DNA from 2 places in the Paenarthrobacter aurescens genome. Region 1 is predicted to be linked to the other one. Evidence: riboswitches for the same ligand, from Rfam matches in the RefSeq annotation. Region 1 holds a riboswitch; the other holds the start of a gene.

Region 1 (3,662 bases):
TGCGGACAGCATCCACGAGGACCCGGACATGCGCCAGGATGAGGACGAAGATCCGGCAGCCTCGGCAAACCCGGACCCGCTGGACGGCAACGTCACAGGGTTGGAGCCCGGCGGCGGAGTTCCGCCAGGAGAAACCCCACCCGCCGAAGGCAGCATGAGCAGCGACCAAGGCCACGAAGAGTAACTACGTTGCCAACCCGCTGTTACGTTGCCGGCCAACAACGTAACAGCGGTCTGGCAACGCCCTAGGTAGCGGACAGCTTCAGGATCTCCCCGAGATCGTACGCAACAGGCTCTTCCAGCTGGGAGTACGTGCAGCTCTCAGGGGTCCTGTCCGGCCGCCACCTGCGGAACTGCGTGGTGTGCCGGAACCTGTCGCCCTCCATGTAGTCGTACGCCACTTCGATCACCAGTTCGGGGCGCAGCGGCACAAACGAGAAGTCTTTGCCTGCACTCCACCGGCTTTGGGCGCCGGGCATCCGTGAACCTCCCGCGGCTTCGTCCTGCTTGGCCCACTCACCCCAAGGGTGCTCGCTGAGTTCAATCCGGTAGGGCTCCAGTTCCGCCACCAAGGCCTCGCGCTTGGCCATGGGGAACGAGGCCACCACCCCCACGTGATGCAGCAGGCCAGTGTCGTCATGGAGGCCCAGCAGCATGGAGCCCACAACCTTCGCGGTCTTGTGCCAGCGGAATCCCGCCACCACGCAATCTGCCGTTCGCTCGTGTTTGGTCTTGAACATGACGCGCTTGTTGGGCTGATAGGCCCCATCCAGCGGCTTGGACAGCACTCCGTCCAGGCCGGCACCCTCCAACTGCACAAACCACTCCTGCGCCCGCTCCAAGTCGGTTACCGCCGGAGTTACGTAGACCGGCGGCTCCGCTTTGGCGAGCGCGCGTTCCAGGATGTTCCTTCGCTCGGAGAACGGCTTGTCCATGAGGTTCTCATCGCCAAGGGCGAGGATGTCGAAGGCAACCATGGATGCAGGGGTCTTCTCTGCGAGCATCCGCACCCGGCTGTCGGCGGGGTGGATCCGCTGCTGGAGCACCTCGAACTCAAGCCGGTTTCCCTCGATCAGGATGATCTCGCCGTCGATCACGCACTTGTCCGGCAGGTTCTTCCTAAGGGCCGCCACTACTTCGGGAAAGTAGCGGGTCATCGGCTTCTCGTTCCGGCTTCCAAGGATGATCTCGTCGCCATCCTTGAAGACGATGGTCCGGAACCCGTCCCATTTGGGCTCGTAGTGCCCAACATCAGGGATGGCCGGAACGGATTTGGCGAGCATGGGCGAGACGGGTGGCATCACGGGCAGGTCCATAGACAATGTCTACCTGCCACTGCACGCCGAAGCTAGTGTTAGGCCATGGATATCTTGCTCGTGTTGGCCGCAGTGTTGGGCGTTCCGGCCTTGCTGGCGGCGCTCTGGTACTGGTCTTCACGGCACAACAAGCGAGGGAACGTTCGGCGGGGAGCTACCGGGGGCATGCTGGGGGTAGTGGATGAGATCTTTCGGCCGGAGACCCATCAGGCAGTGCAGATCCAGAAGATTCAGCAGGAGTTGCCTGCGCCCGCACCGGCCCCGAAGCCTAAGTCATAGAACCCTGCCGCTTGGGCCGCCGTACCGCCCGTTACATTAATGTGACTTTACTTTCCGGCTCATGTACCGTCGTAGGGCGACCCGAATCTCCGCTGGGCCGCTTCCGGATTGACGCCGAGCTCTGCCGCAATCCGGGATCCGCCAGACCCGCGGCAGAGGCGGGGGACCCACAGTTCCCGGGCTTGGATTCCAAGTCCTCGGGGTGAAGCCGCTACGGCGGCCGGACGGCCTCGTCCGAACCCGACAGCTAACCTCGAAGGCGTTGAGAGGCAACAACCATGTCCCCAACCATGGATCAGCCGCGCCGCGCCCACACTGAAGGCGAGCGCACCAAGCCAACCGGACGCCGTCGGGCCCAACCCAGCGGATCCCTTGCCGGCGCGCCGGCAGACTCCGCCGCTCCGCTTCGGGCACCGGACAGCCCCGGCTCTGTAAATACAAGCACGACGCCGGACCTCGCCACCGCTGCCATGTCCCCTATGGCGGCGTCCCCTACTGCGCCGTCCCCTACTCGGGCGCAACTTCGCGCGGCCGAGCGTGAGCGTGCTGCCCAGGCAGTGATCGCACCTGACGCATCCTCCTCTGAAGCGGCACAGAAAAGGCACGAACCAGCCACTACAGCCCTACCCACCATCACGGGCAGCGTTGTTGAAACGCCCCCTGCACCCCGGGCGTCCACTACCCCGGGCCCGCCAACCGCTGCCATCCCCATTGTTCCTCCAGCGGAAATTGTTCCTCCAGCGGTGACTTTGCCGTCAGAGGAGACTGTGCCGTCAGCGGTGAACCCGGGCTCGCCGGAGTTCAGCACCCAGGAAACCGCCACTGCGGCCATTCCCGTAGTGCAGCCAGCAGCACCGGAACCCGCAACCGCAGCCATTCCCGTTGTTGCAGGCCCTGAGGAACTGACCCCGCACACTGAGTCCACCCGCACTGAATCTCCGCGCGGCAAGTCCCCCGCGCAGGTTGCCGCGGCGGCCACAGCCTCGGCGTCGTTGGCTAGCCGCAAGGACGTGCGGAAGCAGGCTGCCGAAACCAGCAGGCCCAGCTTCGGCTCCGCGGCCTCGTTCAGCCGTGAACCGCAGGCCGCCCTCCGGAAAGCTGCGTCGGTCAAACAAATGAGCCAGCGCATGGCAGTGGTTGCTGGCGCCCTCGGCCTTGTGCTGACGGCGGGTGCGTTGGGGCCGGCGCTTGGCCTTCCCTTCTTTGGCCAGGAAACCCCGGCGCAGGAAGCCAGTGGAAGCGACGGCCGAACCTCGGGCTCGGCCATGCCAGGGCCCAAGGCTTCCTACACCAAGACCTCCTCACCTCTGGCCTCCACTCCTTCTGCCACATCAGGGGCAACGGCGTCCTCGGAAGCCGGCCAACCCGCAACCATTGCGGAGGCACCCGGGGCGGTGTCGCCGTCGTCGGCTCCTACCCCGCAGGTTTCGCTCGCGGACCCGGTGTGGGTTCCATCAGCGGCGCCGTCCGCGGTCCCGGCAGTTCCCGGCAACACCAGCCCGGCACCCACTCAGCCTGCGCCGGCTCCGAGCGAAGTGCCGTCGGACACCATCACAACTCCGCCCGCACCGACGCCCACCGTCACACCCACCCCGACTCCCACGGTCACACCAACACCGTCGCCCACCCCGACCCCCACGGGTACTGCGACGCCAACGTCCAAGCCGAAGCCAGGTAAGCCCACGGCTGCCTCGGCTCCGGCGCCCAGCGGATCGGCGTTTCAGGACATCCTGGATGCCGCACAGAAGGTCCTCGGTTGAGCACGCGCCTGCCCCGGACCTCCGCCCACACGGGGTGGCATAGCCGCTACTGCAGCAGCAGCCGGAGTGCCATGTTCCGTCGGCGGATAGGACGTTGGAGCTGCCAGCGCTTGCGGCGCTCCTAAGCAGGCAGGGCATCCCAGGCAGGGGCACCCCAGGCAGGGGCAGCGACAACTGAGGAGGCGGGCACCCGGACGGATGGCCGCCTCCTGTTGTTTGCCGCGGCCATGTCGCCTTAGATCCGCGGGCGCACAGCCCAGCGCTTCGCCTTCAGGGCGGCATGAAGTTCGAGCCGGATTGCGCCGCT
Region 2 (3,662 bases), 1.4 Mb from region 1:
CCGCCACGTGGAATGTGGTCCCACCGAATGCGACCGGAATTATCCAGAGTAATTCCAAATAAGCTAGGCTGGGGGTTGGCGTTCGCCAGGACGGCGGTGCACATCCGCCACCCTGGCCAAGGACGCGGTACGGTGGAAATTACGCAAGGAACTGCGTTCGAGGAGAGCTGAGCTGGATGACGGATCTGATCGATACCACTGAGATGTATCTTCGGACCATTTTGGAGCTTGAAGAAGAAAACATTGTGGCTCTCCGGGCCCGCATCGCCGAGCGGCTGCGGCACTCCGGACCCACTGTTTCCCAAACCATCGGACGCATGGAGCGCGATGGCCTGGTGATTGTGTCCAACGATCGCCACTTGGAACTGACGGAAACGGGCCGGAAGCGCGCCACCGAAGTCATGCGCAAGCACCGCCTTGCAGAGCGCTTGCTGGCCGACGTGATCGGGCTGGATTGGGCCTACGTGCACGATGAAGCCTGCCGCTGGGAACATGTGATGAGTGAGCGCGTGGAGCGCCGCCTCTATGAACTTTTGGAACATCCCACGGAGTCTCCGTACGGCAACCCCATCCCCGGGCTTGAGGCGCTGGGTGGCCTTGCCAGCCAGCCTTTCCCGCGGCTGGATGTGAACCTGCTGCAGGCCATGGACGGATATGCCACTGATTCCCGCGTGGTGGTCAGCCGACTCGCCGAACCCATCCAGGTGGAGCCGGAGCTCCTCACCCAGCTGGACGAAGGCGGGATCCGCCCTGGAGCCAGTGTTTCCCTGGAACGCGTTGGCGAGTACATCTCCGTCCGGGTTCCCGGCATTGAAGGCGCTTTGGAGCTTCCTCCGGAAGTTGCCGCGCACGTGTTTGTCTCTCTCAACTGACCAGAGCTGTACGCTGCCGTGTCAAACCTCACTTTTGGCTGTTTCCAGCGCGTGTGACCTGCGGTTTTCTGCAAATGATGATAAGGGCCTTCTGCGCTGAGCGCGTTCCTGTTGATAACGAATTTATTACCGAAGGCCTTAATCCCCTATAGTTATCTACTAGCGCTGATACCAAAGCGTTACCTGATCCGGAGCCGAGCTCTGCCAGCGGATCAGGTGTGTCATCCACCACTGGCAGAGGCGGGGGAACCACAAGCGGCTGTCTAAAGAAGCAGCCTTGGGGTGAAGTCCGCAGCAGAAGTGCCCACGTATTCAAGTCCCTCTTGGGATACCTGTGTGCCGTGAGCGCTTCGTGCGGACCGGGTCTTTGTACTCTCTGACCCGAATCCGACAGCTAACTTCGCAGGCTTTTGAGAGAGGAACAGAGTTTGACATCGCAGAACGTCAGGGGCCGTCGCCGCGCGTCGGGCCCCGCTGCTGAGCTGCGGCCAGCCACCGTCGTAACGGAGATCCGGCCACGCGACACCGAGCGTCAGGTGCGCCGCCGTAAGAGCCCGTTGCGCCAGGTTGCCGACTTCGCCGCTGCCAGCGGCGTAGGGCAGAAGGCCGGTGTTGCGCTTGCCGCCACCGGACTTGCCCTCACTGTCGGTCTGCCCGCCACCAGCCCCGTCATGGCCACTTCGGAATCGGGCCAAACCGAATCCGCCCTTGCTGTTGCCGCTCCTGCCGGTAGCCAGCCCGAGGTCTCCGCTGCAGCGTCGGCCAAGATCGACTTCAGCCGGGCCGCCGTCGCCACTGCCGCTGACCCCGATGGAAAGCTGAAGCAACTGCTCAGCGCCCAATCGGCCGAGAGCATCCAGCGCGCGTCATCCGTAGGCACCATGGCCAGCCCCCTTGATACGCTCGCCACGGCTTCCCCGTTCGGCTACCGCATCAGCCCCTTGACCGGCGGCGCCGGTGACTTCCACCGCGGCCAGGACTTCGTAGCCCAGTGTGGCACCGCGGTTCACGCAGCAGCCACCGGCAAGGTCACTTTCGCCGGATGGCACGAGTACGGCGGAGGCAACCGCGTGGTCATCGATCACGGAAACGGCCTGGAAACCACGTACAACCACCTCTCGTCCTTCACTGTCCAGGTAGGGCAGACCGTTAACCGTGGCGACACCGTCGCGCTGAGCGGCACCACGGGCGCTTCCACCGGCTGCCACCTCCACTTTGAGGTTCAGGTCAACGGCGAAGTTGTAGACCCCATGGGCTGGCTCTAAACGAAGTTGATGGTCGTCTCTCGCATGTGCAGGACGCCCCGTGACCTGAATGTGACATTCGCGGTGAACTGTTATAACGTACAGAGCGCATCGGCTTTTTAGGGGGCCGATGCACTTGAGTGGATTGCCTAGCTCTGCCACCGCTCAAGGTCCGTTCGCAAAAATCGTCTGGCAGGGGCGGGGGAACCACTTCCGGTCTTCGCAAGAAGGCCTTGGGGTTAAGTCGCAAAACTTTCTTTGAAAGCCGCGCGGCCGGATGACTCCCATCCGAATCCGACAGCTCACCTCGCAGGCATTGGGAGAGGCTACCTACGTGTCATCACGCACTACCCCTGCGCGCCATCGCGCCCAAACGGTTCGTACGAACCCGTTGAACACGCTTTCAAAAGCTGTTTCCTCCAACGCCGGAACCATGGGCCGTCAGGCCGTTGTTCTGGCCGCAGCTTCAGGCCTCGTCCTCACCGCCGGATTGCCCGCACAGGCAGTGGACGCCGAGCTTTCCAAGACCGAAGCCTCCAGCACCCAACAGCTGGTAGCTACTGCAGTGGTCACTGCAGAGCCAACAGCCACCGTCTCTTTCGAGAGCCCCACTGTTGCCACCCAGGAAGCCCCCAAGGTAGTACAGCGCGCAGTTCAGGTAACCGAACGCGCCGCGTCCACCACTGAGGAAGCTCCTGAAGCCGTTACGGCGAAGTCTTCCGAGGCCAAGGACCCGGCTGCCAGCGCAGCTGCTTCCGGCCTGGCGGCTATTGCCTACACCGGAATCGGCTCTCCCTACGTTTGGGGCGGAACAACGCCTAACGGTTGGGATTGCTCCGGCTTCACCCAGTGGGTTTACGCACAGGCAGGCATCAGCATTCCCCGCGTGAACGCCTGGACGGCCATGACGCCCACCAGCACTCCTTCTCCCGGCGACCTCGTCATGCAGAACGGCGGAGCCCACGTGGGCATCTACGTCGGCAACGGCATGATGATCAGCGCTTTGAACCCCGGTCAGGGAACGCTGCTGCACTCCGTAGCTTCCACCGGCACCTCCTCGTTCTACACCCTCCGCTAGAAATAACCCGGTTCGGGGTGGGGCGGCATGCCCACAATGCCGGCCAACCCACTACCCGCGTGCACCCCAACTGCACTCGGATACGAAAAGAGAAAAATCATGACCAGTGCAAACAAGCTTGCACGGCACCGCGCTGAGGCCCCTAAGACCAGCTCGCTCGCCGTCATTGCCAAGGCTGTCAGCTCCAACGCCGGTGGCGTTGGCCGCCAGGCAGCAGTGATCGCCGCAGCTTCGGGCCTGGTCCTGACCAGCGGCATCGCGGCAAACGCTGCGGACACCAATGTTGATCGTGAATCGACGTCCACGTCTGCCCTGGACGTTCAGTCTGTAGCCCAGGCCACCATTGCCGCAGACTCCACTGTGGCTATCTCTTACGAGCGCCCCGTGGTCACCACCGTTGAAGCCCCGCCTCCCGTTGTAGTGGAAGAAGCCCCTGCAAAGGTTGAAGCCAAGGAAGCAACCACGGTT

The links. A riboswitch is a leader RNA that binds a small molecule or an ion and turns the genes downstream of it on or off. The one in region 1 is predicted to bind cyclic di-AMP.
Region 2: it holds a riboswitch for cyclic di-AMP, as region 1 does, so the genes downstream of both, ABI796_RS04905 (C40 family peptidase) here and ABI796_RS18660 (hypothetical protein) in region 1, are expected to answer to the same signal.

The regions. Positions count from the first base shown of each region.
Region 1 covers NZ_CP157456.1:4,022,012-4,025,673, forward strand. Annotated here, with positions in the region: gene ABI796_RS18645 (DUF6480 family protein) at 1-184, shown strand, start outside; gene ABI796_RS18650 (ATP-dependent DNA ligase) at 246-1,316, opposite strand; gene ABI796_RS18655 (hypothetical protein) at 1,362-1,595, shown strand; cyclic di-AMP (ydaO/yuaA leader) riboswitch at 1,725-1,871, shown strand; gene ABI796_RS18660 (hypothetical protein) at 1,874-3,355, shown strand; gene ABI796_RS18665 (CdaR family transcriptional regulator) at 3,591-3,662, opposite strand, start outside.
Region 2 covers NZ_CP157456.1:1,020,188-1,023,849, forward strand. Annotated here, with positions in the region: gene ABI796_RS04895 (metal-dependent transcriptional regulator) at 177-872, shown strand; cyclic di-AMP (ydaO/yuaA leader) riboswitch at 1,055-1,296, shown strand; gene ABI796_RS04900 (M23 family metallopeptidase) at 1,301-2,137, shown strand; cyclic di-AMP (ydaO/yuaA leader) riboswitch at 2,277-2,446, shown strand; gene ABI796_RS04905 (C40 family peptidase) at 2,451-3,194, shown strand; gene ABI796_RS04910 (NlpC/P60 family protein) at 3,294-3,662, shown strand, end outside.